3 regions of the Photobacterium sp. GB-1 genome follow, and region 3 is predicted to be linked to each of the others. Evidence: predicted binding sites of a transcription regulator. Region 3 holds the regulator's gene; each other region holds the start of a gene.
The links. The regulator CRP, encoded in region 3, controls carbon source genes, mostly activating them, when cyclic AMP is high. The targets are predictions, from matches to a motif close to TGTGANNNNNNTCACA.
Positions count from the first base shown of each region.

Region 1: ectA (diaminobutyrate acetyltransferase) is a predicted target of CRP. The motif match lies at 9,724-9,739, and genes of this name have one in related genera.
Region 2: deoD (purine-nucleoside phosphorylase) is a predicted target of CRP. The motif match lies at 3,591-3,606, and genes of this name have one in related genera.

Region 1 is NZ_PYOB01000009.1:104,200-115,534, reverse strand. Features, by position in the region: gene C9J45_RS11555 (hypothetical protein) at 171-731, shown strand; gene C9J45_RS11550 (AraC family transcriptional regulator) at 857-1,603, shown strand; gene putA (bifunctional proline dehydrogenase/L-glutamate gamma-semialdehyde dehydrogenase PutA) at 1,832-5,014, shown strand; gene C9J45_RS11540 (aldehyde dehydrogenase family protein) at 5,004-5,729, shown strand; gene putP (sodium/proline symporter PutP) at 5,799-7,295, shown strand; gene C9J45_RS11530 (ectoine synthase) at 7,391-7,777, opposite strand; gene ectB (diaminobutyrate--2-oxoglutarate transaminase) at 7,792-9,057, opposite strand; gene ectA (diaminobutyrate acetyltransferase) at 9,068-9,625, opposite strand; gene C9J45_RS11515 (STAS/SEC14 domain-containing protein) at 10,176-10,541, shown strand; gene C9J45_RS11510 (beta-ketoacyl-ACP synthase) at 10,636-11,335, opposite strand, start outside.
Region 2 is NZ_PYOB01000010.1:107,948-119,282, forward strand. Features, by position in the region: gene C9J45_RS12010 (phytanoyl-CoA dioxygenase family protein) at 1-52, opposite strand, end outside; gene C9J45_RS12015 (glycosyltransferase) at 12-1,277, opposite strand; gene C9J45_RS12020 (acyltransferase) at 1,274-1,969, opposite strand; gene C9J45_RS12025 (glycosyltransferase family 4 protein) at 2,003-3,058, opposite strand; gene C9J45_RS12030 (DUF3283 family protein) at 3,190-3,396, opposite strand; gene deoD (purine-nucleoside phosphorylase) at 3,691-4,401, shown strand; gene C9J45_RS12040 (lactate dehydrogenase) at 4,701-6,191, shown strand; gene C9J45_RS12045 (RidA family protein) at 6,267-6,614, opposite strand; gene C9J45_RS12050 (NAD(P)/FAD-dependent oxidoreductase) at 6,736-8,010, opposite strand; gene C9J45_RS12055 (PotD/PotF family extracellular solute-binding protein) at 8,201-9,235, shown strand; partial or broken gene C9J45_RS21540 (hypothetical protein) at 9,283-11,335, opposite strand, start outside.
Region 3 is NZ_PYOB01000007.1:140,645-151,979, reverse strand. Features, by position in the region: gene C9J45_RS10325 (LysE family translocator) at 1-577, opposite strand, end outside; gene C9J45_RS10320 (PLP-dependent aminotransferase family protein) at 756-2,159, shown strand; gene C9J45_RS10315 (hydrolase) at 2,172-3,143, shown strand; gene C9J45_RS10310 (YheU family protein) at 3,204-3,419, shown strand; gene C9J45_RS10305 (phosphoribulokinase) at 3,601-4,470, shown strand; gene C9J45_RS10300 (OsmC family protein) at 4,540-4,944, opposite strand; gene crp (cAMP-activated global transcriptional regulator CRP) at 5,324-5,956, shown strand; gene C9J45_RS10290 (hypothetical protein) at 6,145-6,327, shown strand; gene C9J45_RS10285 (DUF1338 domain-containing protein) at 6,383-7,171, opposite strand; gene astD (succinylglutamate-semialdehyde dehydrogenase) at 7,216-8,673, opposite strand; gene astA (arginine N-succinyltransferase) at 8,703-9,719, opposite strand; gene C9J45_RS10270 (aspartate aminotransferase family protein) at 9,835-11,055, opposite strand.

The DNA of each region.
Region 1 (11,335 bases), on a different contig from region 3:
TTTATAATTAATACAAGTGTGTGAATTATATTTCTATATTTAAATTTTTGTGATGATATTAAAAAAAATCTTGTGCTTTATTTGTATTTTAATCTCAAATTACTAAACTCTTGATGAATCTATTGGCATACATTAAGAAAAAATATAAGAGTCTAGAAAAGGAGACATTGATGTTTAGAGGTATTGTTCAAGGTCGTGGTGTTATTAAATCCATATCAAAAAGTGAAGATAGTCAACGACATGGTATTGTATTCCCTGGGGGTATGCTTGAGCTTGTTGACATAGATACTGTAATGTTAGTAAATGGTTGCTCCTTGACTGTCGTGCGTATTTTAAACGATACGGTGTACTTTGATATTGACCAAGCATTGGGTACGACAACATTTGAGAGTTTAAAGGAAGGTGATCAGGTAAATCTTGAGATCCACCCTAAATTTGGTGAAGTGGTTGGTCGTGGCGGATTAACAGGGAACATTAAAAGCACGGCATTAGTGACTGGGGTAGAAGAGGATGAAGCGGGTTTTTCAGTATTTATTGATATTCCTAAATCGTTATCTGAAAACTTAATGGTACAAGACGACATTGGTATCGATGGCGTTTCTTCGCCGATCACTGATATGTCAAACAGTGTTATTACATTGCATTACCCTCGTGATTTACTAGCCAATACTAACCTTGCGATGTTAAAAAAAGACGTGAAAGTGAACGTTGAAATTTTAAATGAATGGTAGTGATTAAATTCTGCTATTAAATATAAGCGCATTATTTTAATGCGCTTATTTGTTTTATTTTAAAGCAGTTGGCGCAGTATATAAGTACCACATACTTTGTGGTGTACAAAAAAAGGAGGTGGTGTATGGAAAAAAAAATGCCGACATTCCATGTCGAAACGTTAGACGAATCAAAAACATACCATCATCATGATTATCCTCAGATTATTATAGGATTAATGGGGCAAAGTGAACTGTCGATAGAAGATAGTTCACTTTGTCTTTCTTCTGGTATGGGATGCCGAATTAATGCCAATGTTAACCATGGTTTTTGTGGCGGACCTAACAACCAAGTTTTAGTGATGAATTTACCACCATTGATATCAATGACTGATGTGGAACAGTTCAGTAATGGCAATTTCAGCTTAGATGCACGTACTCATCAGCTTATTTCATTGTTAGCGATTGAATTAAAAGAACATGCTCAGGATAGTGTGTTATCACAATCGATCAGTAACACCTTACAGTGCTTAATTAATCGTAGCTTAATGAGCTTTGATGAAAAAAAAGTAACACGTCTAAATATGGCGCTTATTGATAGTTATATCCAGCAGAATATTCAGAAGAAGATCTCAGTGGCTGATCTATCCAGCATTGCTTTTTTAGCACAAAGCCAATTTTATGTCTTATTTAGAAAGCAAATGGGGATAACGCCACATCAATATGTATTGCGAAAACGATTAGAGTTAGCAAAGCAATTGATTGCAGAAACTCAAAAACCGTTATCGGAAGTTGCACAATTATGCGGATTCTCAAGTCAAAGCAGCTTTAGTCAAGCTTTTCGCCGTCTATACGGGACATCTCCCATACGATATCAGTTCTTTATTCAATAAGTTATAAGTAGCACTTAGCAGTAATATCGCGCTATATGGGTTAACTATATAGCGCTTTTTTATGTGTGAGATCTCGTATTATTCATTGTTGGAGAAAAAATAAAACATCCCGTAGGAATTCATAAGACGAGATAAAATTTTATCCATACTATCTACAGGCAATAACAGATTAATAACATGACAGTGTTGTTTATTATCATCTCACTGAGATGCCATAGAGGAAACCTGATGTTTAAAGCCGTTGATATACTCCATTCTTCCTTTATAGAGAAGCCGTTAGCTCAATTATGGGCATTAATTTCACCACTGTATGCTGTTGATGAGTCTGAGTGGTTAACACAGTTGCTACCCTTAGCAGAACCTACCGATGAAGAACGTACGTATAGTGCAGCGCAAGCCAGTGAGCTTATTGCTCGTGTCCGTGCCGATAAAAATGCGGTGCAAATGATAGACGCACTGCTATTGGAATATAGCCTAGAGACCAAAGAAGGGATCTTATTAATGTGCTTAGCTGAAGCACTGATGCGTATTCCTGATCCGGCTACTGCTGATGCCCTAATTCGCGATAAATTAAGTGTTGCTGATTGGAAATCTCACCTTAAAAACTCTGATTCATTATTTGTGAATGCCTCAACATGGGGGCTCATGCTAACAGGGAAAGTAGTAACGTTAGATGCAAAACAAGACGGTACACCTACGAATGTAATTAACCGCTTGGTTAATAAAATGTCAGAGCCAATGATCAGACAAGCTATGCACCAAGCGATGAAAATCATGGGGCATCAATTTGTTCTAGGGCGAGATATTTCTGAGGCGATGAAAAACGGCAAACCTAAACGAGAGCAAGGGTTTACTTATTCATTCGACATGCTAGGTGAAGCGGCACTCACCGCTCAAGATGCCGAAAAATATTACCAAGACTACCTAACGGCGATTAAAGCGGTAGGCAAGGTCAATAGTGCCATTTCAGCTCAATCGGCTCGTCAATCATCAGATCCTACCGTATCCATTAAGTTATCTGCTTTGCATCCTCGTTACGAAGTCGCCAATGAAGCGCGTGTGTTAGAGGAAATGTACCATTCCGTACTTGAGCTATTAATTTTTGCCCGCGAGCATAACGTTGGGATCACGATAGATGCTGAAGAAGCAGACAGATTAGAATTATCATTAAAGCTATTTGAAAAACTGTATCGCGCAAAAGAAGTAAAAGGTTGGGGGCGTTTCGGTTTAGTTGTACAAGCGTATTCGAAACGTGCTCTACCTGTATTAGCGTGGCTTGCTGCCCTTTCTAAACAACAAGGTGATGTGATTCCACTTCGATTAGTAAAAGGCGCCTATTGGGATAGTGAACTGAAACTTTGTCAGCAAGCAGGCTTCAATGGCTACCCAGTTTTTACTCGTAAAGAAGCGACAGACAGCTCTTATTTAGCCTGTGCGAGATTTCTACTATCTGAGCCTTTAAAAGGGCTGATCTACCCACAATTTGCGACTCATAATGCTCACACGATCAGTGCTATTGTCGCGATGGCGAAGCATTCTTACTTTGAATTCCAACGCCTGCATGGCATGGGAGATGCGCTATATAACCATGTGATGGATATGCATAAAACACAGGTACGTATTTATGCACCAGTGGGAAGCCATAAAGACTTACTGCCATACCTTGTTCGTCGTTTATTAGAAAATGGTGCCAATAGTTCGTTTGTTCATCGCTTGGTTGATGCTAATTGTCCAATTGCCGATCTCACACAACACCCTGTTGATGTGCTTAAGCAACGTAAGACACTGCACAATAGCTTGATCCCATTACCGATAGATATTTTTGGCGCTGAACGTAAAAACTCATCAAGTATTAATATTGATATTGAATCACAGTGGCAGCCATTTCATCAGGCGGTACGTGCCTTTGATAAGGTGAGGTGGAAAGCCTCGCCTATTTTGAATGGAAAACCAAAGGCTATTTTAGCTGCCGAGCGAGTTTGCGTGACGGCACCTTATGATCGTGAGGAAGTGGTGGGTGAACTGATCTATGCCACATCATCACAAGTGGATACCGCAATGGCATCTGCCCATGACGCTTTTGCTGATTGGTCACAACGTTCTGCAAGCGATCGTGCAAATTACTTATTGCTATTGGCCGATAAACTTGAATTACATCAAGCAGAATTAGTGGCGTTGTGTCACCGTGAAGCAGGTAAAACTATCCACGATGCCATTGATGAAATTCGTGAAGCGGTAGATTTTTGTCGTTATTACGCAGAGCAGGCACAAACTAATTTTGCTAAGCCTAAACGCATCACTAGCTTTGATGGTGTCGATCAAGAGATGACCTATCAAGGGCGTGGTGTCTTTGTTTGTATTAGCCCTTGGAATTTCCCGTTGGCCATTTTCTTAGGTCAAGTGTGTGCCGCTTTAGTTGCAGGTAATACCGTCGTGGCGAAACCTGCAGAGCAAACCTCATTAATTGCTTGTCGTGCTATTGAATTACTACTGCTTACTGGTCTTCCACAAGGTGTTATTCAAGTAGTAACAGGATTGGGTCGTGAGATAGGCCATCAGTTGACGTCAGATGAGCGTGTTGCTGGTATCGCCTTTACAGGTTCTACACCCACAGCGCAATTGATTAATCGTACCTTAATGGCACGTGACTGTGCGCCAGTCCCATTCATTGCCGAAACGGGCGGTCAAAATGCAATGATCGTTGATAGTACAGCACTACCGGAACAAGTCGTACGTGATGTATTACGTTCCGCGTTTGCCTCTGCCGGTCAACGTTGTTCAGCATTACGCGTCCTCTTTATTCAGCAAGATATTGCCGAACGTGTGATCACGTTAATCAAAGGGGCGATGGCTGAACTTAAGGTTGGGGATCCGCAATTACATGCTACCGATGTGGGGCCTGTCATTGATCGTGCGGCAAAGCAAAAGCTGCTTACTCATATTGAATCGTTAAAAAACCAAGCACGATTGATTTGCCAAACGCCGCTGTCAGAAAGCTGTGCGAATGGCGATTTTGTTCCGCCGACGGCCATTGAAATTAAACATATTAACCTATTAGAGCAAGAGCACTTTGGCCCAATTCTGCATATTGTGCGTTTTAAGGCGAGCGAGATTGATCAAGTCGTTAATCAAATTAATCAAACAGGATTTGGTTTAACAATGGGAATACATAGTCGAAATGAGCGTACCTATAGTGAAATAGCGTCACGCGCAAAAGTCGGTAATTGTTATATCAATCGCGATCAAGTAGGCGCCGTTGTTGGCGTCCAGCCTTTTGGTGGTCGAGGGTTATCAGGAACAGGACCAAAAGCGGGCGGGCCTCATTATTTGTATCGTTTTATGCAGTCAACGATTGCGCCAATCAATGTTACTCATCAATGCGAGATGGAAGGAGTAAACGATGAAAAATAATTCACAGTTAATGGCGTTATCTCCGCAATTACAAAAATCACTACAAAGTAGCATTTTTGCGTTTTCGGTATGGAATGATCTGGACTTTGAAACGCGAATCGCTATTCTACGCCGCTGGGCAAAATCGCTAGATAATCAATCTGCGATGATGGTGAATTTTCAGTGTAATAATGCACTGGAAATGGTGGCTGAAATGCAAGTAATGCCAGGGCCAACAGGTGAAAGTAACACGCTTTATTGTGTTGGACGCGGCGTATTTGTTGTCACTGCAAGCGATGACGTCGCTAATCATGTGGTGATTGCTCAAATCGCCACTGCATTGGTGTGTGGTAACAGCGTTATGTTGTGTTTATCGCCTGATCACCCTTTAAATACTGGTGCCATTCTCAGTCAGCTAGAGCCGGCAGGATGTGTCGCCAATGTACTTAGTGTTATTGAGGACATTGAGCTTGAATCGTTAATTCAAAGTGAAGAGGTTGCAGCAGTTGCTTATAGCGGTACTGCTGAACGTGCGTTGAGCTTAGCGCGTCAATTAGCGGCGAGAAGCGGACAGTTAGCGCAATTAGTGGCAGAAACCGATTTTGATCATCTACCTGTCATTGGTAGCCCAAGTTACTGTTTACGCTTTATCACTGAACGTACCAGAACCATCAATATTACAGCCGTCGGCGGTAATGCAACGTTATTAGAGCTTGGTTGTGGAGAAACCGACTGACCAGACCTTGCTTAATATGATAATAGGCCTTTGCCATGAACAAAGGCCACTTAACAGGAAGTACAACTTATGATTGAAAATAACTTCGCGATTACAGCGACCTTTGTAGCGTATCTACTAGGGATGCTAGCGATTGGTTATATCGCCTATAAACGCACATCGAGCTCCAGTGATTACTTTCTCGGTGGGCGTTCATTAGGTCCTTGGCCTTCTGCGATATCTGCAGGAGCATCGGATATGAGTGGTTGGTTATTATTAGGATTACCGGGATATGCATATATCGCTGGTTTTGAGTCATTATGGCTAGCTGGTGGCCTATTACTGGGGACGTGGTTGAACTGGCTGATCTGTGCTAAACGCCTGCGCACTTATAGTATAACAGCAGACAACTCACTGACTTTACCTGAGTTTTTATCACGTCGATTTGATGATAATTCAAAGCTTATCCAAACGATTTCCGCCTTCTTTATTTTGCTCTTTTTCCTTTTCTATACCAGTGCTGGTTTAGTGGCAGGCGGAAAACTATTTGAAACCGTCTTCGGTTTAGATTACACGCTCGCGCTATTTATCGGTACTTTGTGTGTTGTAACGTATACCTTATTTGGGGGGTTCCTTGCGGTATCTTGGACTGATTTAGTGCAAGGCCTATTGATGTCAGCTGCATTGCTTATTGTGCCGATCGCAGCGATGAATGCCGATCCCGTTCAGCTAATAGAAACGCTTCATAACAAGAACCCTGAATTATTAACGCTCTGGCATGATATTAAAGGCCAGCCATTATCATTTATGGTTATTTTGTCACTATTAGGTTGGGGGCTTGGTTACTTTGGTCAGCCTCATATTCTTGCGCGTTTTAAAGCGACACGTTCAAATAAAGACATTGGTACGGCGCGTCGTATTGCCGTGGTGTGGACGGCTCTGTCGATGATTGGTGCGTTGTTAGTTGGCTTAACGGGTATTGTTTATGTTGATGGCAACCTTGGTGGTGAGTTAGCGGATAGTGAAAAAGTCTTCATGTTGTTAGTGAATGCGATTTTCCATCCCGTGATGGCCGGTATTTTACTAGCGGCAATCTTAGCGGCGATCATGAGTACTGCGGACTCTCAGTTGTTAGTCTCTTCATCGGCATTGGCTGAAGATTTCTATAAACAAGTATTTCGTCCACAAGCGTCAAGCAACGAAATTGTTATGGTTGGGCGTATTGCGGTTATTGCATTATCAATTGTTGCCTTCGTTTTAGCATTAAACCCTGATAGCTCCGTTTTAGGTCTTGTGTCTTATGCTTGGGCGGGGTTTGGTGCGGCATTTGGCCCTGTATTGCTATTAAGTTTGTACTGGAGTGGGATGAACCGTTATGGTGCGATTGCAGGTATCGTGACAGGTGCGGTCACCGTTGTGGTATGGAAGCAACTAACAGGTGGAATGTTTGACTTATATGAGATCATTCCTGGCTTTATTTTTGCCACTGTTGCGGTTGTGGTGGTAAGTAAAGCAACGGGTCGTCCGTCAGAAGCGGTACAACAGCAACATCAGCAATATCAAAAAAATCTGGTTGAATTCGATTAATATTATCTAATATTACGCAAGAAAAATCCCTGTATCAGCTTTGCTATACAGGGATTTTTTTTCGCTGAAAGTGCACTGGCTATACACGTAATGTTTTAGTCAACGAGTGGATAAACACCGTTTTCATCATGTGTTTCTTTGCCTGTGATTGGCGGATTAAATACACAAGCCATCACCATTTCTTTGTCTTTATAAGCACGTAAATAATGCTCATCGTGTTTATCAAGAATATATAGTGTACCTGGTTTAATTGGGTAAGTTTCGCCCCCAACAACTTCAATTTCACCTTCACCACTCATGCAGTAAACAGACTCTAAGTGATTTTGATAATGAATATGGGTTTCAGTGTTCTCAAAGATTGTCGTGATGTGAAAAGAAAACCCCATCTTGTCATCTTTAAGCAGCATACGAACACTTTCCCAAGTTTCAGAAGCTACACGGCGTTCACTGTCTCGACATTCATCTAATGTTCTAACAATCATTTTTCGTCCTTAAATTACGATGCTTTTCTAAAGTTTTTAGCAACAACGTGCTCAACCGCATTTTCAAAAATTGCTAAGCCTTGCTCAAGCTCTGCCGTTGTAATGGTGAGTGGACTAAAGAACTTCACGACTTCATCATTAGGACCCGCGGTTTCAATCACTAATCCATTTTCAAAACAGGCTTTGGTGATTTGGCTAGACAGATCGCCATTATTACACTCAATACCAATCATCATGCCTCGACCCTTTCTTTGCACAAACATATCAGGATGGTCGTGTAGGCATTTATCAATGACGTTAGCAATAATGTTTGAGCATGTTGCAACGTGCTTTTCTAGTTGGTCATCAGCCCAATAGGTTTCGAGTGCTTTCGTTGCTGTAATGAATGCGTGATTGTTGCCACGGAATGTGCCGTTATGCTCACCTGGGTTCCAAATATCGAGCTCTGGTTTGAATAGCACGATTGCCATTGGTAAGCCGTAACCACCAATTGATTTAGATAGGGTAACCATATCTGGTTTAATACCTGACGGCTCAAAGCTAAAGAAGGTACCAGTACGGCCACAGCCTGCTTGAATATCATCAACAATCAATAAAATATCATTTTGTTTACAGACTTTTTCTAATCGTTGTAACCACTGGTTAGACGCAACGTTTAAGCCGCCTTCGCCCTGTACTGTTTCAATCAAGACAGCGGCTGGCTTGTCCATACCTGCTGAATTATCCGCTAGCATAGTTTCAAACAATTTAAGGCCATCAATGTCCGCATAACCTTCAAATGGAATACGAGTAACATTGTTTAAACTTGTCCCTGCACCTTGACGGTGATGTTGATTGCCTGTTGCAGCTAGCGCTCCAGCTGTACAACCATGAAAACCATTGGTGAAAGCCACAATAGAGCTACGTTTTTTCACTTTACGCGCAAGTTTTAGTGCCGCTTCTACAGCGTTAGTACCCGTTGGGCCGGTAAATTGAGTAACGTAATTCAGTTGGCGAGGAGCTAAAATATTGCGTTCTAATGCTTCAAGGAAATTAGCCTTTGCTGTCGAGTGCATATCTAAACCATGAGTGATCCCATCTTGTTCGATATAGTCGAGCAAAGCCTGTTTTAAAGTAGGGTTATTATGGCCGTAGTTCAGTGATCCAGCACCGGCTAGAAAATCTAAGTAACGATCTCCTTGTTCGGTTTCAAGCCAACTCCCTTTTGCTTTAGTAAAAACGACGGGAAAACTGTTTGAGTAAGAACGAACTTTAGATTCCTGCTTCTTAAAAATATCCATGATATGGCCGTTATAATCCTTTCTGTTTAATTTGAATTAAAGGGATGCGATACAACAATTCCGTATCGTGCTTGCCTTTAAAATGTATATTCTTGTCTAAAAATGTACTGACTTCGCCATTGTTACCATTACGTGCATCAAGTTTATTAAATAACGCCCACGAAGCATTATTCTCTTCCGTAATGGTTGTTTCTATAGCGGTAATATTATTTAGAGAGTCTCGACTTAACAGGTTATCTAACATGGTAAAGGCGAGCCCTTTTCCTCGAAATTGAGGAGCAACGGCAACTTGCCATATAAATAAAGTATTTGGCTGATTAGGTTTTGGGTAACCAGAGATAAAACCTGCTATTTCACCACCATCATCTTTTGCTATAACACACGTATTACTAAAGTGAGTTGTTTGAAGAAAATTACAATAAGATGAATTGGTATCGAGAGGGGGACTGTTTGCGATCAACGTAAAAACGTCATCGCCATCATGAGCTGTTGGTGTTGAAAAAGTCCACTTTTGTATCTGGTCTTCACCTGTATCGGAAGTCATTACCGAAGGTGTTGATATGTCCATATTAAGAGTCTATTCCTTTGAGCTCTAAATAATTTGGTGGGTATTATTACCTATCAGGATGATAATTATCTGAATAAAAGTTGAATAATCGTAATTTATTTGAGCAAGATCTCGTTTTCTGATGTACATAAATGAAAGTTAAGTGGTTAGAGCTCTAAATTGTTTTGGTTGTTAAAGTATTCACGAAGAACCTTTTTAAAGACTTAAAAGCAATATTATGCATCTTGTTTTCTATTATTCTGCTGTAACTAAGCTCGGCATGGTGTGACAGTTTGTGTCGTTATTTACTGATGGGGATATAAATAATAAATAGTGATTATACTTATGATGTTGATATTTATATGTCGCTGTGAGTGTATTTATATATTGATATATATACCTTCAGGTATTTATTGAGTATTTACTATTCTATTTAACGTTTATCGTTCTCTTGAATATACGATCTTTCTGAAATGTCATTTCCCTTAATTATGCTCTTTAATTACTGTCGTTTTCATTTAAAAAGCGCATAGTATTTTCATCATTTCTTGATGGATTAAGGAAACTTATAATGTTAACTATGATTAACTTAGATATTGATAATGCCGTGGCTTTTTCAATTGATGGCAAAGTGACTGAAGATGATATGAAACGTATTTTGTTTGATGCTCAGGCGAAGACAGAATTACACGGTAAAGTTGTTATCTTTGAGCAGATTGACAATTTTGATGGGATTGAATTTTCAGCATTGCTAGAAGAAGTGCGCTATTTGTTTCATGCGGGAATATCACATGTAGCAAAAGTGGCTGTTGTTGCAGAGAAAAAATGGATAGAAAAAATCGTAAAAGTGGAAGATAAGCTGTTTCGTAAAATAGACATTAAATTCTTCCTGCCAGAAGAAAAAGATCAGGCAATTACGTTTTTAAAACAGCAATAATACGATTGAAATTAACCATGCTTGAGAAGTGATAAAATGTTCAAGCATGGTTATTTATAATGGTATAGATACGGTATCGTTAGAGTATCTTAAGTTACATTCGCTTAAAGATAATGGAAGTGTTAATCCCGCCAAACGCAAAGTTGTTGCTCATAATATATTGGCAATCAAGGTTGCGACCTTCGCCACGAATGTAGTCTAAATCACCACATTCAGGATCAACGTTCTCAAGGTTAAGCGTTGGGCTGAACCAGCCGCCATGCATCATTTCTAAACTTAGCCACGCTTCAATCGCACCACAGGCCCCAAGGGTATGGCCTAAATAGCTTTTCAGAGAGCTAATTGGAGTGTTGTTGCCAAAGATACTCGCTGTGGCTTGGCTTTCTGCAATATCACCTTTTTCGGTTGCAGTACCATGTGCTGAAATGTAACTAATTTCACTTGGCGATAAATTTGCCTGTTGCAGTGCCATCTCCATACAAAGCTGCATGGTTTCTTTTTGTGGCTGTGTTACATGGGCGGCATCACAGTTACTCGCAAATCCTACCACTTCGGCATAGATCTTAGCGCCACGTGCAACGGCATGCTCGTATTCTTCTAACACTAATGTGCCAGCACCTTCACCAATTACCAAGCCATCACGATCCGTATCATAAGGTCGTGGTGTTGATTTTGGTTCATCGTTTTTAAGGCTCGTTGCAAACAGGGTATCAAATACCGCCGATTCTGTTGGGCAAAGCTCTTCTGCGCCACCTGCAACCATCACGGTTTGATAACCGTGTTTAATCGCTTCA
Region 2 (11,335 bases), on a different contig from region 3:
CAACAGCACCGTTATGTTTTAACTCGCTCAGTAAAGCTAGAAGTTGTGACATCTGTTAATACCTGAATAAAGTCAGACGCTAATTTTTCACAACCATACTGGTAGTAAAAATCAGAAGACGGTTTTTTTACGCTTAATTTATTACGCTCAAACAATTGATATAAATGTCTTAGTTGATCTAAATAGATCGCTGGCTCTTCTATTGACACTTCATAAAGTTGTGTGGCGTGTCGTCTTAAAAAATCTGATGTTTCACCATCGGGTAATTCAGCTAAAATCGGCTTGCCACTTGCCACATAATCTATCGCTTTAGTCGCTAAATGCGTATCCGCTTTACCTTTATCTGGTTTACCTTTTTGAATAAATAACACATCACATTGCGATAAAATATCGTGTAACTTTTCTTTTGGTTGAGCACCTATCATTACAACCTTATCGGTTAATTTATACTCGCGTATCAACTGCATCATTTCATCTTGAACATCACCTACATTGATAAGGCGAATAGGAAAATCACACTGCGCTAATTGCTTAAATAGGCCTTTTGCGCTGCGCCTAAAACCATCCCATGTCCCGCTATAACCAAGGGTCAACACCTTATGATTATCGGAAACATGATCAAGGATTTGATCATAACTATTAGGGATATAACGAACACTATGTTGGGGGTATAAAGATTGATAAGTGTGATAATCAGCCATCGACGTCACTATTAAAGCACTCGCTTGCTGCATTATTTTTTGTTCAGATTTAACGTCATTTTCATCGGAAAAATAACTCGCTTGCGACCACGCATCACGAAAATCTAACACCAAAGGAACATTGAGCCATTTTGAGAGCAGCCTACCAATTAAAGCGCTACTAAAAGGAGGGCAAGAAACAACAATCACATCCGGTTTAATCGATTTACTTTTTTGCCATGCTTTATAAAGAGCAGGGAATATCCAGCCCCAATGCATATCAATCAACCAATACTTTTTAGCAATATCACCATCTCTTTCTGGTGAGCGCCAATGTCTTAAACGATAACATTGTTTGTGAATAATTGTTGGCCATTTCCAACACCAATCAATATTCCATGAAGATACAGGAACGATATCTGCGAGAAGTTCTATCTTATTTTTATTATCAACATTAGCAAACCGATGATCTCGGGCTTCACGAAAGACCACCACTCGATGTCCTAAACGCGTTAAAGACTCACTAAATCGTCGACTTCTGTTTGCACCAACATTTAATAACGGTGGGGAAAAGTAACTAAAATAAAATATATTCATTCATTCCCCCTTAACATCCTAATGACTTTGCCAGGATTACCTGCAAACAATACATTTGGCGGCACATCTTTAGTGACGACACATCCAGAAGCAACAACTGAGCCACGTCCAATAGTGACAGGCTTTACAATATTGACACCAGTACAGATCCATACATCGTCTTCAATCACTAAATCAGCCATTACTGGCGGTTCATACCTGTCTAAACCCGGGCTATGACCGCTATGAGCATTAATGCTCGTTCTTCCTGCAATCATAACGTTATCGCCGATAAGTACTTTCCTTCCAACTGAAATTCCGGTTTGCCAACCAATATAGCAATTTTCACCTATTCTTATTTCGCAACAACCACTATCAGGATGGCCGTGAATACTCAGGGCTCCGTTTAGACAAGTATTATTACCAATATAAATTTTTATCGGCCCTTGAATTAAAGGGAAGCCATTTTCTAAACTCAACCCAGGGCTGTAATGTTCTAACCGTGCCTGTAACATAGGAAGATATAGAAAAATGTTCAATAAGCGTTGGAAAGTGAAACTCGCTAATCGATAAAGAACATAAATAGGCCGATATATCCATGCTAAATCAGGCAGTTGACCATAAACGAACCATTTTGAAACTCGGTATAACAATCGGCTTAATGGCGTGTTTTGTTGTTTGATATAAGCACGAATTCGATGCGTTATTAACATTAATCACCACCTTTACGACTTATTTAAAGCACTTTATTGTCCAATCAAAGATGAATACAATGCGTGAGTTTGGGCGATTTGTATTGCGATATCATATTTTTGTTCTACCTTTCTTCTCGCAGCTAAACCAACACATTCAAGCAATTTATTTTGGCTATAAAGAAACTGAAGCAATTTTTGTACCTGATCTCTTTGTTCAAAACACACATACCAACCCTGCTGTTTATCGGTAAAAATCTCGGCAAGCCCACCGATAGGTTCAGCGATAACTGGTCGCCCTACTGCCATTGCTTCAACGGCGACATATCCGAAAGCTTCCTGCCAACAAGATGGCATTAATACAATATGTGCGTGTTGTAAATCCTGCTCAATTTTTGCTGAACGCCCATGGTAATAAATCGAATTTTCTCGATAGGCTGTGAGCTTCACCTGCTCAGACAGTTCTCCATCTCCATAAATATCTAATTGTGCAATCGTTGCTAATTCTGGTTGAGAAAAGAGATCTAATAAGTAGTGGATTCCTTTTTCTGCACTCAAACTTCCGATATAAAAACAACGTAATTTATTCGTAATTGGCGGTAATTTTTTATAGTTAAATCGCGATAAATTTATACCATTATTAATCAGCACTATTTTTTCAGAGGGCATAAACGCTTCTAACCATCGCTGAATAAAAGGTGAAATCGCACAAAGACGAGTAATTGGCATACCAAGAACCCATTGCTTCCATCGACGCCATCCTGTTATCTCAACGTGTTTTGGTGGTGAATTATGCATGGTAAGCACAATTTTCGAACAAAAAATGCGGGCAATAAATGTATAAAGGTGACCAATACCATAAAAATGGAAATGGATAAGATGAGGACGATAACGTAGTAGTAAAGCAAATAATTGGGCGGAATTTGCAAAAGCGGAATAGGTATAGTTTTTTGATTTTAAGACAGAATAAGCGTCATCTGAAATAGATCGTGCGAATAAAATGAAGTGTTTGTTTGAATCCGGTAGCTGAATTAAAAAATCCAAAAAACTACTACCTTTTTTTACATCAATATCACAAATTAAGACTATGTTTTTCATCTTTTGTCTCACGATAAAAAGGTAGTCTTTAAAGCATATCTGAGAATATATTATTCTTTTCTTAAAAAGGAGAATTTTCGCGAAAGGTAAACAAACGGCTACCATTGCAGTAGCCAAATTCCGATAAAAGTAATGCTGAACCGTTAATTAACACCCATTTGATGTTTATATTTGGTCACTGATTTCTCACAGAAATCTCGCTCATCATCATCGTCAATATTGTTAATAAGTTCAGCAAATGCCTCATAGCCAACCTTACCGTTTTTTACTTTCCATACGGTATAAGCTGCCTGCTTATCTAATTCAATACGTGTTCTTTCACCATCAGACAGTAACGTAAGGTTATACATCAATTATGCTCGCTTTAATTATATTGATTCATTTTACCTAAAAACAAAAGTGATCAAAATAGCCATGCATCATAATCATTTGGGTTTTCTTACGGCAAAATTTGCGTAATCAACTATCAAAAAAGAAGTCCACCCTCTCTTTTTCAACAGAATTAGTAAACAACTTACTATTTTATCTAAAACAGCCTAAATTATGTGATATTGATCGCGAGAATAATCATCCTGCTCTCATAAACTGCTTCCATTGAAACGCAACAATAACCTTTGTTAATTATTAAAATCTAGGAGCAATATATGGCTACCCCACATATTAACGCAGAGCTTGGCGATTTTGCAGAAACAGTACTAATGCCTGGTGATCCTCTACGTGCTCAGTATATTGCTGAAACTTACCTAGATGATGTTAAGCGTGTTTGTGATGTACGTAGTATGTATGGCTACACTGGTACCTATAAAGGTCAACGTATTTCAGTTATGGGGCATGGTATGGGTATCCCTTCATGCTCTATTTATGTCCACGAATTAATTAAAGACTTTGGTGTTAAAAATATTATCCGTATTGGTAGCTGTGGCGCTGTCCATGATGATGTAAAACTGATGGATGTGATCATCGGTATGGGCGCCTCAACAGATTCGAAAGTTAACCGTATTCGCTTCTCAGATCATGACTTTGCAGCAATTGCGGATTATCACTTATTAGAAACTGCTGTCAATCAAGCACGAGCACAGAAAGTACCTGTTCGTGTCGGTAATGTTTTCTCTGCTGATTTATTCTACAGTCCAGAAAGCGATCTTTTCGATAAAATGGAAAAGCTCGGTATCCTTGGCGTAGATATGGAGGCCGCTGGTATTTACGGCGTTGCTGCAGAGTTAGGTGCAAAAGCACTGACTATTTTAACGGTTTCTGATCATATCAAACGTGGTGAAAAGCTCAGTGCAGAAGATCGTCAAACGTCATTTAATGAAATGATGAATATCGCACTAGAAACAGCAATTTCGTTATAAATACTCCATAAGCGGGAGGCATTCTTCCCCGATATGTTGACCGCTTATTTCTATACAAAGATAAAAACTAAAGGGATGTTAGTTTAATCAATACCTTCAATTAATAGAAACCAGCTCGATAATGTAAAATGTGGCGTCTTACACAATCATAGGTAACATATTATTGAAACGTATTGTTCTCTGACAGTGCTGAGTACTATTTACTCAGCCCCTTCTCACAAATCCCACGCCTGCTTAGTAACAACCTTGATAATATATTTATACTCATTGTTAAGACCCCTCAAAAATAAGGTTTGATTATGTCGACATCTCTTACAACAGCAAACCCCATTGAGCAGTTACCTTTGGCTTTTAATGGCCATCAGTTTAATCACTGTAAGACATTGAGTTGTAAGAACTTTGGTTCACATAATCCAAATGACTATGTGCTACAACAGGCAAACAAAAATCGTCCGATATTGGTATGCCGTGAATGTGGTGCTTTTCCTCCTTTATTGAATAACCAAGATATTGTAGAAGAAGCGCTACGTTACCAAACCCAACAAAGCGGCGATCTTCCTAAATGCACAAATAACGCCTGTGAAAATAACGTGTTTTCAGCATTAACACATAGACATTTATATCACGCATTTGGCTTTAGTGGTGACAGGCAACGTTATCGTTGTAAAGCATGCGACCAAACATTTGTTGATCGTTGGTCTGGTAGTAATAATAAACATCTTATACAACAAAAACTCTTAGGGTTATTATTTACTGGTTATCCCGTGCGAGATATTTGTCGTCGCTTAGAGATAAATCCAAAAACATTTTATGATCAATTAAACCACATCGCAGCAAGGTGTCGCCGCCAACTTGCTCTATTTGATGAACGCTTGTTTAAGCACCAACATAAAGTACAACTGGCTTCCAATATAAAAGCGTTGCAAGAGAAAAGTATGAACGGTGTACTATGGGTTGCCAGTGCAGAAGCGCAGTCAGGGTATGTTGTTGCTCAGCATATTAATTATCAACAAGAAACCGTGGAATCAACACAAGAGCACCATGATGCTTATCAAGATAACGCTCGCTATATGGCGCTCTCTACACCACATCAAACGCTGACAGAAACATTTATCCCACAAGGAATATTAGCGCGAGTAGATACAACCTATAGGAAAATTTTTAGTCGCTCCAATATGGAAAATCCATTGACTGATGGCAGGCTCATTAATTACCCAACAAAAGGAACATTGATCCACCCTCAATACACCGTATATAGCCACTACCTTTATTTAAAGCAAATGTTCCAACATAGCGACTATCTTGCGGTTTTTATGCCTCAAGAAACACTACTTCGCTCTGCCTGTATTTCAGTTTTTATTGAGCATATTAAAAAGAAACGAATTGATCCTGTTTATGTTCTTGAAGATGAACAATGGCTACACGGCGATAAGCCAGACAATGTCGATATTGTTCTACTAGGTTGGTGGCAAGATAGGTGGGCTTTTACTCATTTAGAGAACGCAAGTAAAGGGATCTGCCATCTTGGTGGAGAAACCTCGAAAGATAAACAATGGCTAGAACACGCAACATACCGTGCTATTTCATCTTATCAAAACCGTTTTCAAGACCAATTTAGCCAACTGATCAACGAGCCAAGACGTAAACTTCGCCCTGCAGGATTATTGCCCTTGCTTGATATTTATCGCGCTTGGCATAACCTTTGTCGCCAAGATAAATACAGATTAACTCCTGCGCAACGATTAGGGCTTGCCTCTTCACCCATAACATTAGAACAGTTACTGAGCTAGCAGCAGACATAAAAAAGGCTCAATATTGCCATCACTGATGCCATTTTATTGAGCCTAATTAGGATGTTTATAATCTTATTTTTCAGCTGCAACTACTGATATTTCAACCAATAAAGCATCACGTGCCATGCTGGCTTCCACACAAGCACGCGCAGGTGCATGACCTTCAGGAACCCAGTTATCCCACACTGCATTCATTTCTGCGAACATACTCATATCTTTAATGTAAATCGTTGCAGAAAGCATATGCTCTTTATCACTTCCCGCTTGTAGTAATAACGCTTCAACTTTATCTAACATTGTCTGTGTTTGCTCTGTAATATCTTTTGTTGCATCAGCACAAACTTGACCACACAGATAAATAGTTCCGTTATGTTTTACAATACGGCTCATTCGAGCACCCGTTTCCAAACGTTCAATCATGATATTTCCTGTTCACTAGAAAGTAAGAGGTCATTGTAACTTTTTTTGCATAAAAGTCGTCATAGTTCGGTAAGAAAATAAAATTATTTGCACATAATGCAGTTTACACCGTAAATTTCAGCTATTTGCCTAACGAATCTTCAATTCTCGCTTTCCAAATCGCCATTGCTAATGCTGGCTTGCGTAGCACTTCAGGTGTTGGGATCCAGCCATGCTTGATCTTAGCAAACACATCAAAACGCTCTGCTGTGCCAGACATTGCTTCTGCTATGACTTTACCTGCAATATTGGTTAAACCAACGCCATGACCGGTGTATCCATGAGCAACATAAATATCATTCCCCAAGTGATCAATTTGAGGCATGTAAGAACGAGTGACCGCAAATAAGCCGCCCCAGTGGTACTCCATTTTCACATCTTTTAGCTGTGGGAATACCGTGATCATACGTTGACGTAGACGCTCCGCTGAATCACTGTATTCACCATTAAATGGGTGATTTACACCGCCAAATAAAATACGACCATCAGGTGTCGGACGGTAATAATCAAGACTGTTATTTAAGTCTGACATTGCCATCATATTGGAAATAGGCTGACGATCACCTAATTGCTCTGTTACTGCAATATAAGAAGCAACGGGCAAAACGACACTTTGTGCTTTACGGTTTAACCCGTCTAAATATGCATTACACGCCAATAACACTTGTTTCGCTTTTACACGACCTTTTGGGGTATGAATAATATGTGGATTGCCTTTTTCAATTTTAGTCGCAGGGGTATTTTCAAATACCGAAGCACCTAATGACATTGCAGCACTGGCTAAACCTAAGGTGTAATTTAATGGGTGCATATGTGCACTGTTTGAATCAAACAACCCACCAAGGTAACGATCGGTATGCGCTACTTGCTGAATTTGTTCTTTTTCCCACCAGCTTGCACTTGGGTAATCATAACGAGTCTGCTTTAAGTCATACCAAGATTTTAATTCTTCTTCTTGGCTCTTTTTCAATGCCAGCTCGATATAGCCTTGTTGAAAATCACAGTCGATGTTGAATGTTTCAATACGCTCGCGTGCAATATCAACTGCCTCACAAGAGAGATCCCATAATTGTTTTCCCCATTCAGGGCCATAGGTCTCATCGACTTCACGCAGCCCCAAACAGTAACCAACGAGACACTGCCCACCATTACGGCCAGATCCCCCCCATGCTAAACGCTGAGATTCAAGAACGACAACCGAAAAACCTTTCTGACGTAATTCGATGGCAGCATTCAAACCTGTCATACCCCCACCAATAATACACACATCAGCTTCTATCTGTTGTTCGAGTGCTGGTTGCTCAGGTAATGCATTAATTGTTGCTTGGTAATAACTATCAATATATTGACTACGCATGGACATTCCAATTGCCTATAGATAAGAACAGAGAAAAAATCGCGCGGATAATGTCACGCTATTAATGCAACAACAAGGGATTTATTACTGTGATAGTGGTCATATATCACGCCGATTAACTTTGACATGCTTAATGTTAACTCTATTATCCGCTACTCACTGACTTACCTGGTCATTTAGGGAAATAGAAATGAAAAAAGTTTTTAAAGGGGTGACAACACTAGCATTCGCACTTTCAGCATTTAATGTTTCGGCAAATGATGCTGTGCTTAATATTTACAACTGGGCTGAATATATGCCAACAGATGTAATTCAAGCATTTGAGAAAGAATACAATGTCACCGTCAACTATTCGACTTTCGATAATAACGAAGCGATGTATACCAAATTAAAACTGCTGGATAACAAAGGTTATGATGTGGTTTTTGCTTCAACCTATTTTATTGAAAAGATGGCGCGTGAAGGCATGTTAGCCAAAATAGACAAATCCAAAATGCATCACTTAAAAGATGTTTATCCTGGTTTGTTAGGCCAACAATTTGATCCTAAAAACGATTACTCACTTCCGTATGTTTGGGGTGTGACAGGGATCTCTTATAACTCAGATAGTATTAAAAACGATCAGGTAACGGGCTGGAATGATTTATGGAATACTGATTTCCAACGCCAAGTCATGCTATTAGACGATGTTCGTGATGTATTTGGTATGGCATTAAAAGCACAGGGCCATAGCATTAACAGCACAAACGAAGCTGAAATTAAACAAGCATACGAGAAACTGCGCGACTTACGTCCTAACGTTGTTGTCTATAACTCAGACGCACCACATGTCCCTTATGTGACGGGTGAAGCGATGCTCGGGATGCAATGGAACGGTAATGCTTATTTAGCAAAACAAGAAATGCCAGAGCTAAAATTTGTTTATCCTAAAGAAGGATCGATTCTGTGGATGGATAACTTTATTGTGCCAGAAGGCAGCGTAAATAAAGATTTAGCCTTTAAGTTTATTGATTTCTTTATGCGTCCAGAAAACCAAGCAAAATTGGTTGAAGAGCTAGGTTTCCCTGCGCCAAATAAGCAAGCAAAGTCATTCTTACCTAAAGAATTACAAAACGATCCAATGATCTTCCCAACAGATGAGGAAGTAAATAAAGGTGAGTTTACTAATGATGTTGGTAGTGCTGTCAATATTTACCAAAAATACTGGCAGATGCTGAAGAGCTAAAATAAAAAAGAGCAACACACTGTGTTGCTCTTTTAGTTCAAATAATATTAATTAAATTCTATTCCAGTACTTGTTACAAAATAACTAAGTTCACCAAAATCATTAATTGTCAGCTCCTTAGAATACAGAGAAACAATATCCTCACCACTAGAATTTATTGATACATAAATATCAGTTAACGTAATAATCTTTCTCTGACTATCAGCAATTGCTTCGAGTTGAAGAGCTCCCAAATCATTAATATGCCAAGAGAACTCTTGACCTAATGAATTAACGGCAATTTGATTTTTAGAAAAACTATAATCCTCACCGCCAATATTAAGTGACTTATCGTTCAAGTATGATTCATGGAATACTAGTTCAGAAACTAAATTAGGATCGGTACATGACACAACAGCATTGTGGTAAAGATCTTCGCTAGCAATTGAGCCATTACCAATAGAACAATAGTTCGCCATAGAATCTGACAATTTAGCTATTGCTGACCATACATCATAACTGTATGTACCATCCGCTAATTTCACTTGCGAATAAACAACTATGTTATAAGTACCATCTCTACCTAAATCAGTAACTTGATATTCAAACACTGAATCTACGGCTTGTCCGATTGGGGCAACATAAGCGCCATTCTGACTATAAGTTGCAATAGAGTCTGCCGAGATAACATGAATATCACCGCGCGGAGACACAACCTTCAGAACTTTTCCATAATTAGAAGCGAATAAATCAAACTCATCACTTAAATTATTACACTGCTGAATTACTTCAGAGTAAGCACTTGGGTAGTTAGCTGAAATAGCGTCAACTGATGACGTAATACTATCGCCACATGCTGTAGCGGTATCATTAACATCAGAAATTGCCATTACACGCTCAATATCATTACTCGCTATTTCATTAAAGAAGACAGTATCTTCAACACTTGCAGGTGAACGTTTCACTTTAACAAGCTTACCATCCAATTCGGTAACAAGCGTTTTATTGATATTTTCAATGGTGTATTGATTAACCCAACCATATTTAGCGTTTTCATCTTCTAACTTAATATTCAATGAAATCATGCTTTCATTGTTTGTATATTGCCAAGCTGAATCAGCTGATAACGGTATTTCATTTAAAGTATAAGTACTAGTTTCACTATCATAAGCTTGATCAAATAATTTAACTAAACCAACTTCATTAATCTGAACTAATAGCCCCTGTATATCAAATCCATAATCAAGCGAGTTGTTTGATTCAATTTGATCACCACTTTGACTGAAATCAGCAACGATTAAATCAGATAAAACATACTGTTGTTCCTGATAACTAATGATAGAATTACACGCTATAACACCATTAACTGTTGCATTATCATAACAATGTTCAGATTCTAAATAGTAATATTCGCTGACAGCTAGCTCTGATATTAAAGCTTTAGCACCTGGTGAGAATTGCTCTGTGTAGTCCCACATTTCAGGTATGTACAACTTTTGACTTCTTAAGAAATAAGTAATATTTGTTCTTGATAAGTCAACTTCTTTACCAGAAATCACATCACTATATAGCTGATTCTCTTGCTCATAAGTAACAGAGCCATCACCATTATCAACAATATTTGCGCTGTTTGAATCGACTGAAATAGTGCCATCTGCTGATAATATATATGTCGGATTAAAATCTCGTTCAGCAAAATAATTTAGGCTACTTTGATTCGTTAACTCAGCCTTATTTACTGATAACTTTGAACCATCAAATAAATACGTTAATTTTTCAGAAGAATTATATCCATCTATTCCATACTCAATAAAAGTTGAATTTTCTTGCAAGAAATCACTTGCATTATTTCCTGTCTCTATAGGTGTCTGAGTTAACTCTTCATACTCTTTTAAACGTAGTTCTACATCAGCTTTGAAAGATGAAATATCGCTACCAAATGACTCATTATTACTTGTATAGCCCAGTAATGATTTCGTCTGCTCTTTAAAGCCCCAAACAGGATTACCTTCTAAATCGTATTCAGTATAATTGCCGACAGTTTTAATCAACAGCTCACCGTAACCGATATAATGTGTACCTGAATCTTTAATATTCCGATCGGCACGTCCCGGATCGCCA
Region 3 (11,335 bases):
CTGCCGTTAGTGCTCCCATCGTCTGATTAAACCGAATCGTGCGACGTTCTGATGTTAGCCAATGACGTATCACCACTCCAGTTGCAGTCCATAGCGAAACGCAAACAAAACCCACCACGAAAAATACCGATACAATCATTAATATCGATAACCAATAGTGCTCCCCGCTAACGGCGAAGGTGCTTACTGCCGTTGCTGACATCATCCATGCTTTAGGATTAACGTATTGAAACAGAGCAGCAGAGAATACACTCATCGGTTTCGCCTTCACTGTTTGCTCTGTTTTACTCATGCTGCCAGCAGTGGCTATTTTCCATGCTAAATACAATAAGTACGCACACCCAACAACTTTTAATACCTCGTGAACCATAGGATAACGTTCAAAAATAATGCCGAGCCCTGCCGCCAGTAAACTGATCATGCTCGCCATACCCACACTGATCCCCGTAATATGCGGAACACTACGCCAATAACCAAAGTTTGCTCCAGAGGCGGTCACCATCATATTGTTAGGCCCCGGCGTGCCTGTCATTAATATGGCAAATAAAATAACTGAGATGATTGTTGATCCTTCCACACACTTTCCTTAATAAACGATAGAAATAAAACTATCCAGATCATCTCCCACGAAATTGTACCGATACAATTTTAGTTATTTCGCGACAACATAAAAAATCTCTGGCAATACGGTTGTTTTGTGCGCACAATTTAACCTAACAAGGGAAGTTATTAAGATCAAAGGATTTATTGTCACCATGACAATCGAGAAAAAGTTATTAAATATCCAACTTATCGCTAAAACTAAAGAACCACTTTATCGTCAAATTGCAGATGGAATTGCACGAGCTATCGAGCAAGGTGACATCGCAATTGGGGAGAAACTCCCCACACACCGCGCACTTGCCGATCAATTACAGGTTACCGTCGGTACAGTGACACGTGCTTATGCAGAAGCGGAACGACGTCATCTTGTCGAAGCACGTATTGGGGCTGGGACGTATGTCTGTGATAACAATAAAAACCATCACTGGATCTATCAATTAGAAGAGTTACAGACTGAAGAATGTAATTTCGGCTATAACATTCCTCCGCGATTTGATCGCAGTGAGATGATAAGCAAAGCGATGGCAAAAATTAGTGCTAATCCCTCGCAATTAAATGACATGATGTTGTATCAGCCACCACAAGGGATCGATAATCATCGTCATATCGTTTGCCAATGGTTAAATCAAAAAGGCATTAATGTTTCATCAGAGCAGATGTATTTCACCTCAGGCGCACAACATGCTGCGGAATTATTGCTGAGTATTTTCTGTCGTGCTGGTGATACCGTGTTAGTCGAACACTTTTGCTACCCCGGCTTTCTAACCCTTGCTCGTCAACATGGTATTACCCTAAAAAGTGTTGAGATGGATGAAGATGGGGTGATCCCTGCCAGTCTCGCATCGGCCTGTGAACTCTACCAACCACGGCTAATATATTTAACACCAACCCAGCAAAACCCAACTTCGGTAACAATGCCGCTCTCTCGTCGTGAAGAAGTGATTAGCGTGTGTCGTGAGCATAATGTGTTAATTGCGGAAGATGACGTCAACGGATTACTGCCGCCCTCACCGCCACCGCCTTTAATCAACCTAGCACCTGAACATGTAATCCACATCGGAGGGTTATCAAAATGCCTCGCACCAGGACTTCGCTTAGGTTACATCCAAGTGCCGAAACAGTGGCAGCAACATCTAAGTGCAGCACTCTATAACCACAGCTTAATGATCAGCCCACTGCTCTCTGCTATCGCTTGTGAATTAATTGTTCAAGGTGATGCCGATCGGGTATTAACGACCGTTCGTACTGAAATACAACAACGGCAATTATTGGTACAGCAATACCTTGGTGAGTTTGCCATTACAACCCAGACTTATAGTTTTCATGTTTGGCTGCAATTACCAGAAGACTGGCGCTTAAGTGATTTTATGGCGGTAACAACAGCCCGTGGAGTCATAGTTAAATCAGCAGAATTATTTACTCCTAGAGGTAATCATATTCAACCAGCAGTACGGCTCGCCATTAGCTCACCGCTAAACCAACAGCAATTGATCTTTGGCTTAAAAACCATTGCCGAGTTATTACGCCACCCCCCTTTATCCCATTTTTCGCTGTAACAGAGGATATTCATGTCTCAATTTACGCCAGCATCAGGGTTACAAAATCCACACATTCAAACCTTATTACCGCGATTTGTTCGTCGCCAGCCACTATTCACACCTGTGACGCAACGACTGACCACGCCTGATGATGACTTTCTTGATCTCGCTTGGACAGAAGCTCCTACAGACGATAGCAAACCATTAATGATCCTATTCCATGGTTTAGAAGGCAGCTTCCATAGTCCGTATGCCAATGGACTATTATATGCTGCAAAACAACAAGGTTGGCTTGGGGTTATGATGCATTTTAGAGGCTGCAGCGGTGAGCTAAACCGTCAACCTAGAGGTTATCACTCAGGTGAAGTCAGTGATGCACGCTTTTTCATTACATGGTTACGTGAGCAATTCCCCCTACGGCCTTTTATCGCAGTGGGAGTATCCCTTGGCGGTAATATGCTGATTAACTATCTTGCAAAATATGGTGACGACAGTGATCTCGTTGCCGCTCAAGCGGTGTCTCCCCCATTAAATTTAGCCTCATGCTCGGCACGTATTCAACAAGGTTTTTCTAAGATCTATCAGCAATATCTACTCAACTCGATGAAGCGCACAATGGCAAAACGAATAACACTTCATCAAGATAAAATGCCCATCACCCACCAGCAATTAGCTGCGATAAATACGGTATGGCAATTTGATCAGCACATTACCGCTCCTCTCCATGGTTTTATTGATGCTGACGATTATTATCAACGTTGTAGTGGCCTTCAACAGCTCAACTTGATCAGTACACCACTGCGGATTATCCATGCCAAAGACGATCCGTTCATGACCGAATCGGTGATCCCATCACAACCATTGCCGAGTAATATCGACTACAACTTATATGAAAAAGGTGGCCATGTTGGGTTCGTTAGTGGTTCTATTTTTAAACCGACGTTTTGGCTCGAACACAGCGTTCCAACATGGTTTAAAACCAAACTCACCACTCCTCAATAGGGCTAGTGATATTTTTATCATATACTGCGCGTATCAGTAACGCAGTCGACGAGACATAAAATGATCATTCCTTGGCAAGATATCGCCCCAGAAACACTGACTAACCTGATTGAACAATTTGTGCTACGTGAAGGCACTGATTACGGTGAAGTTGAAATGAGCTTAGAAAACAAAGTGAATTACGTGATGCAGCAACTGAAATCCGGTGATGCTGTGATTGTATTTTCTGAATTGCATGAATCTGTCGACATAAAATTACGCAATCAGTTGCAATAAGTTTTATTAATGTGAGTCGTGCCCAGAGAGTTACGACTCAAAACTTGCCTCCGCTAGCAGTTTCACTTTTCAATCCCGACATCCCTGTTAACTTGTAGTAGCATTGTTGCCCGATCAGGTAATTTTATTATTGCCTGCTTTCTCATTTATCTTTCGATAATCAACAACGACAAGGTTAGTCATGTCTGCAAAACATCCTATTATTGCAGTTACTGGTTCATCAGGAGCAGGAACCACGACGACTTCTGAAGCATTCCGAAAGATGTTCAATATGATGAACATTAATGCGGCATGGCTAGAAGGCGATAGCTTCCATCGCTATACCCGCCCTGAAATGGACACTGAGATCCGCAAAGCTAAAGAGCAAGGTCGACATATCAGCTATTTTGGCTCAGAAGCCAATGACTTTGCCCAATTAGAGCAATTTTTCAAACAATATGGTGAAGATGGCACTGGCCGCTTTCGCCGTTATCTACACACATTTGACGAAGCCGTACCCTACAACCAAATGCCCGGAACGTTTACTCCGTGGCAACAGTTAGCAGAAAACACTGATTTACTCTTTTATGAAGGCTTACATGGTGGGGTTGTCGATGGCGAGATCCATGTCGCACAGCATGTTGATCTTCTTATTGGCATGGTACCCATTGTTAACTTGGAGTGGATCCAAAAAATTGTTCGTGACACGAGAGATCGAGGGCACTCTCGCGAAGCGGTGATGGAGTCAATCGTTCGCTCCATGGACGATTACTTAAATTATTTAACTCCGCAATTTTCACGCACACATATCAACTTTCAACGTGTACCAACCGTTGATACCTCAAACCCGGTGAGTGCCAAAGGGATCCCAAGCTTAGATGAAAGCTTTGTTGTGATCCGATTTCGCGGTTTAAATAATGTCGATTTTCCGTATTTACTTTCCATGATCCAAGGCTCATTTATGTCACGTCATAACACGCTTGTCGTCCCTGGTGGAAAAATGAGTTTTGCAATGGAATTGATCATGCGCCCCCTTATCGAGAAACTGATTAATACAGGGAAAATCAGTTAAGTTTGCACAAACGAAAATAAATAGAAAAAAGGTTGGCACAAACACCAACCTTTTTCATCTCAATCATTATTAAGCAGTGATGATTTCATACGAATGAGTCAACTTAACCTTTTCACCAATCATCAAGCATACAGAGCAATATTTCTCTAAAGAATCAGCAATGGTGTTAGCCACTAAGGTTTCATTTAAATCAAAACCTGAAACAATAAAATGCAAATTGGCTGCGGTAAATAAACGTGGCGCTTGCTCTCGACGCTCAGCTGAAATAAGAACCTCACAACCCACAATATTTTGCGCTTGGGATTGTAAACCACTGACAACATCTACTGAGCTACACCCTCCCGCCGCCATTAATACCAATTCCATTGGACTTGGAGCTTTATCCCCTCCATTACCATCCATGACTACACTATGACCGGAGCTAGATTGACCTAAAAAAGTCATATCTTCTACCCATTTTACTCGGGACTGCATCGCTTAATCCTTATTCAAACGCCCAATAATTGTCTCTAGTCTTATTGATTAAATAATGAATGTAAATCCTAATTCTCCGCCTTAATAACAACTTTTTTCCTCTCTAAAAATCGTCGTAATAATCATTACTTATCGCACCACTTAAAATTATCTCGCCGCATTGTGATCCTGTGCACAGTTATCCATATGAAATGAACGAATCTACTAGATCAATATCAAGAAAAAGGCGCAGAAAAAGGATACACTCTAACTTATTCAAGTTAGCTTGCAGCCCAGCGGCTGAATGGATACCCTATCAGTAGGCAGTTTTTTTTCTCGTGATAAAAGTTAGAAAAGAAACCAATGCTGTTGGGCAACAAATGCAGAGGAAGTTAGTAATATGGTTCCAGGTAAACCGCAAACAGATCCAACTTTAGAGTGGTTTCTTTCCCATTGTCATATTCACAAGTACCCATCGAAAAGTACGCTGATCCACGCAGGTGAGAAAGCAGAAACGTTGTACTACATTGTGAAGGGTTCTGTTGCTGTACTAATCAAGGATGAAGAAGGTAAGGAAATGATCCTTTCTTACCTAAACCAAGGTGACTTTATTGGTGAGCTTGGCTTATTCGAAGAAGATCAAGAGCGTACTGCTTGGGTTCGTGCGAAAAGTCCTTGTGAAGTAGCAGAAATTTCATTCAAAAAATTCCGTCAGTTAATTCAGGTTAACCCTGATATTCTGATGCGCTTATCTGCTCAAATGGCAAGTCGCCTACAAGTGACAAGCCAGAAAGTAGGTGATTTGGCATTCTTAGACGTTACAGGTCGTATCACACAGACATTGCTAAATCTTGCAAAACAACCAGATGCAATGACGCACCCTGATGGCATGCAGATTAAGATCACTCGTCAAGAAATCGGTCAAATTGTTGGCTGTTCTCGTGAAACAGTGGGTCGTATTCTGAAAATGCTTGAAGAGCAGAACCTTATCTCTGCTCACGGTAAGACGATTGTTGTTTACGGTACGCGTTAATTTTTAACGTCTTTAACCGTACGAAAAAAGCCGCACACTGTTGCGGCTTTTTTATTTCTTATTGATTAATAATCCCCCCATAAATACCTTTAAAAAGTGTGTCATTAATGCCATTAATTAATTTGTATTGCTCAAATTAAATGCTAAATTCAAGCAATGAATGGACTTCATCTTTTTTTGGTTTTTATATGGATATTGAACGTTTTGCCCCGAATAGCTACACCACTGTACCTGGTGCTATCGCTCCTCAACCTACAACTATTGAGATGACAGGCTTTAGTGACCGTCGTTGTTATTTAGAACAGCAAACAGGTTTACGTCGCTGTCCTGTTGAAGACAGTGGTATTTGGGGATCGCCCCTCGATAATTAACAGATTTAAAAAAAAGCAGCCAATTGGCTGCTTTTTATTGCCTTGTTTACACTGTTCAAGAGTTATAAGTACTTTCAAAGATCTTATCTGCCGAAGCTTCTACAAACCCGGTATAAATCTCACCATCTGGCTGTAAATAACGTTTAGCAAACTCATAAAATCCGCCAGAGACCAACATCTCACCATCAGAAAACGTGACCATGACTTTATCAGCCATGGTTGCTGATTGCTCTAACATCACAGTAGGATCGCCTTTTACCGCACCTCCCGCCTGATTAATGTCAAAACCACTTGATTCGAGAAAATGGTTCACTTCAGAAATTTCATTAAATTGCTCAAGCTGATTAATATCAACAGTAAAATGATTAGCACCAAAACCATGCGCTGCCACCCACCCTGCATATTCACTTTCTGCATTTAAAAACTGATAACTATCACGGCTTAACTGCCATGGTTTACCTTGAGAAAGAAAAGCAGGATCAGCAAAATAAGCATCATCAACTTGATCGACAAGCTGACGTACTTCTGTTTGTAACTCTGTTGAACATAACCCTAATTGCAGTTCACTAATAAATACTTTAGGCGCAGAAGGATCGGGATGTTCAAAGTGCTCTGCATATAACTTTTTCGCTTTGAAATGATATCGACCTTTGGGTTTATAACCTACCGCAATAAATGGAGCCGCTAATCTTGCTAAACCACATTTAGGTAGTGCAAAGGTACGCAACGCAATATGATCATTTCTAAGTGACGCATCTTCGGTAAGTAATTGCCGAATATTCAGCGCTGAAGGGCATAATCGCTGAGTATAATCTTGCCATAACGCGGTAAATAATTGTTCCATGCTGCACAATCCTTACTGTAAGTAATACAGTGAACCTATTAGTCTCAGAGTGAAATACCCGGAGATAACTGCTCAGGTAAGCATGTTGCCTCACCTTCCATTGATGCCATTGGGTAAGCACAATAATCAGCAGCGTAGTAAGCACTTGGGCGTAAATTACCAGATGCTCCTGGGCCACCAAACGGTGCATCTCCACTCGCTCCCGTTAACTGGCGATTACGATTTACAACCCCCGCGCGAATATGATCAATAAAATATTGCCATTCACTATCATCGGTTGATACAAGCCCGGCTGATAAGCCATAACGGGTGTCGTTCGCAAGACACACGGCTTGAGCAAGATCTTGATAACGCACTACCTGCAATAATGGGCCAAAGTATTCTTCATCGGGTAAATTTTCGATATTCGTAACATCAACGATCCCAGGTGTAACCACCGCTCCCTGTCCGCGCTTTGCCTCTACCAATACTTCGCCACCAAGCGATACTAATTGTCGTTGAGTTTGCACAATATTGTCTGCGGCTTGGCGGGAGATTTGAGGCCCCATAAACGGTGCAGGCTCGGCAAATGGTCCATCGACCACAATCGCTTTGGTTGCTTCCACTAAAGCTGCCAACAACGCATCCCCTTCGCTACCCAAGGGTAAGTATAGTCGGCGAGCACAAGTACACCGTTGTCCTGCGCTGATAAAAGCAGATTGTAAAATGGTATAAACGGTAGCATTGAGATCACCATAAGCATTGGAGATCACCATCGGGTTATTCCCCCCCATTTCTAATGCCAGCATCTTGCCCGGTTGACCTGCAAATTGGCGATGCAGAATATGCCCAGTATTGGCACTGCCCGTAAATAATAAACCATCAATATCTTTTGAAGCCGCAAGTGCCTCTCCAGTTGGGCGAGCTCCCTGCACAAGATTAATAACCCCATCAGGTAATCCGGCTTGTTGCCAGAGTTTCATTACAACTTCAGCCGTTTTAGGCGTTAATTCAGAAGGTTTGAATACCACCGTATTACCTGCAAGCAATGCAGGTACGATGTGGCCATTGGGTAAATGACCGGGGAAATTATAAGGCCCAAATACAGCCATCACCCCTAATGGTCGATGACGTACAACTGCTGTGGTACCTGCGATATCTTTCTCGCGTTGGCCTGTCCGTTCATGATAAGCACGTAAAGAAATCGCCACTTTCCCCACCATTGCTCCTGCTTCTGTTCGCGTCTCCCATAACGGTTTACCCGTTTCTTCTGCTATCGTAATGGCAATATTTTCACTATTGGCTTTCACCAGCTCAGCAAATTTTTCCACGATGGTTTGGCGCTCAACAAGGGAAGTATGACGCCATTGAAGTAATGCTTCACGCGCGGCATTCACCGCTTGCGAGACTTGCTCACTTGTCGCGGCTCGGCCTTGCCAAATCACTTCATCAGTAAAGGGGTTGAGCGATGCCATCTCATCACCTAAACCATCAACCCATTGACCCGCAATCCATTGACTCATACTTTTCTCCCCTCTTTATATTCGTAGTTTTACAGCTCAATAAAGCGCACAGGCTCACCGGTATTAACCATGAGAGTATCAGCGACCTCTTGCGTCATAACCACGGTTTGCGCTTTATCATTGATTTCCAGTGGGCTCGCAACCGCACGAAAATCAGTAAATGATGTATTCGCCACTAGGCACTGCTGTTCACTTTGATGATCGTTAATTTCAACGATATAACGCTTTGAGTGGCGAACCGTTTCAACATTACGTACATCACATTCAACCGTCGGGCCTGCATCAAAAATATCGACATAACCACGGCATGAAAATCCTTCATTTTCTAGCAAGCGTAATGCAGGACGCGTGTTGTCATGAACTTGACCTATAACCGCTTGGGCTTCTTTGCTCAATAAATTGACGTATATCGGAAGTTTAGGCATTAAGTCCGCAATAAAGCCTTTTGCTCCGATCCCCGTTAGATAGTCAGCATGAATAAAATCAATCGAGAAAAAGTTATCTTTTAGCCATTGCCAAAAAGGTGAGTTCCCTTCTGCATCGGAAACACCGCGCATTTCAGCAAATACCACATCGGCGAAACGATGACGATGCTCTGCCATCATTAAAAAGCGCGCTTTAGACAATAGACGACCATTTAAACCTTCACGCCATGGTGTACGTAAAAATAACGTGCAAAGCTCGGTATCTCCGGTGTAGTGATTACCTAATGTCAGTAACTGTACGGTATTGTGGACCCCTAATCGGCGCGAGGCATGAACCACAGTACTTAGATGATAGTTATAAAAAGGGGCTTCTAAGCCAATCGCCGCTTCAATGGCAGTAGTACCTGCTATCTCGCCGGTATCTGTATCTTCAGCGACCATCAGGTAGCCTTCATCCTCAGGGCGAACGACATGTTTGGCAAAGCTGCGCTCTGAATGAGCAATGCGGTTACGAAGCATTTCTTCGTTAACAGGTAATGAAGTAAAACCATGACCTGATTCTTCAGCGCACTGCATGAGTGCAGAATAATCATCAGCGATGATAGGACGAATAACCAGCATCGACTTCCCTCCTGATGCAGGTAGTGACTATTGTCACTAACTAGATGGATAACAATAAGTCTTATAAGATAACTGGCAGTCGTTCCTCAACTGCCAGCAGCAATGCAAAGTAGAATTACTCGGCGTTATAGAGTGTTGCGATAGCGCGTTCTAGACGAGCCATACCTTCATCCACATCGGCTTTTTCAATCACTAGCGATGGCGTAAAGCGCACAACACTCGTACCAGCAACTAGCATCATTAAGCCTTCTTTGCCAGCTTGAACAAGAATGTCACGTGCACGACCTTGCCACTCTTCTGTGAGAGACGCTCCCAGCAGTAAACCTTTACCGCGGATCTCAGCAAAAATTGGGTATTTAGCATTAATCGCTGTCAGCCCTTCACGGAACCACTGTTCACGCTCTTTCACGCCAGCTAGAACATCGGGTTTACTCACTTCATTAATTACCGCTTCTGCGACAGCGCATGCTAACGGATTACCGCCATACGTTGAACCATGAGTACCGACTTTTAAATGTTCTGCTAATGCTGTTGTGGTAAGCATTGCGCCAATTGGGAAACCACCACCCAGTGACTTAGCCGTCGTTAAAATATCAGGTGTTACACCTAAGCCTTGATAGGCAAAAAAATCACCGGTACGACCATTGCCAGTTTGGACTTCATCAAATATCAATAGGGCTTGGTGCTTATCACATAACTCACGCACGCCCTGAACAAACTCAACGCTCGGGCTAACCAAACCACCTTCACCTTGCAATGGCTCCATCATCACCGCACAAGTTCGCTCAGACATAATCTCAGCTAAAGCTGATAAGTCATTATAAGGAATATGCGTTACCGCTTGAGGTTTAGGGCCAAAACCATCTGAGTAAGCTTCTTGCCCACCAACAGTAACGGTGAAAAAAGTACGACCGTGAAAACCTTGATGAAAGGCAATAATTTGATCTTTTTCAGCACTAAACTTATCGACCGCATAACGGCGAGCCAATTTCAGTGCCGCTTCGTTAGCTTCAGCTCCCGAGTTAGCAAAAAAGACTTTGTCAGCAAAACATAACTCAGTGAGTTTTTTCGCTAAACGCAATGCAGGTTCATTAGTTAACACATTACTTAAATGCCATAACTTATCGGCTTGATCTTTTAATGCATTAACCATAATTGGATGGCAATGACCCAGACAACTCACCGCAATTCCACCGGCAAAATCGACATATTCACGATCATGTTGATCCCATACTCGCGCACCACTGCCACGTACTGGGATCTCAGCCATAGGTGAATAACAAGGTACCATTACCTCATCAAATAAATTACGTTCTACTCTTTGCTCTGTAGTCATCACATTATCCTTCTGTGTATAACGCTATAATCATAGTATTTACATTTTATTAACCTTTGCCAATAGCAGAATATTTTTTTTGCTCTTTGGCAACGATGCTTTTTTTAATAAAACTGACATAGTTATGCGTTATCTCGGCAAGTTTATTAACCAACAAAGACAAAAAGGTGTGTTTCCTATCAGGAAATGAATAGCACAGAGAAATATGCTAGTGAATAGCTTTGCAATTTCAACAAATGAGAGTTGGAAATATAAAAATAGAAGATGTGTGGTTGATATC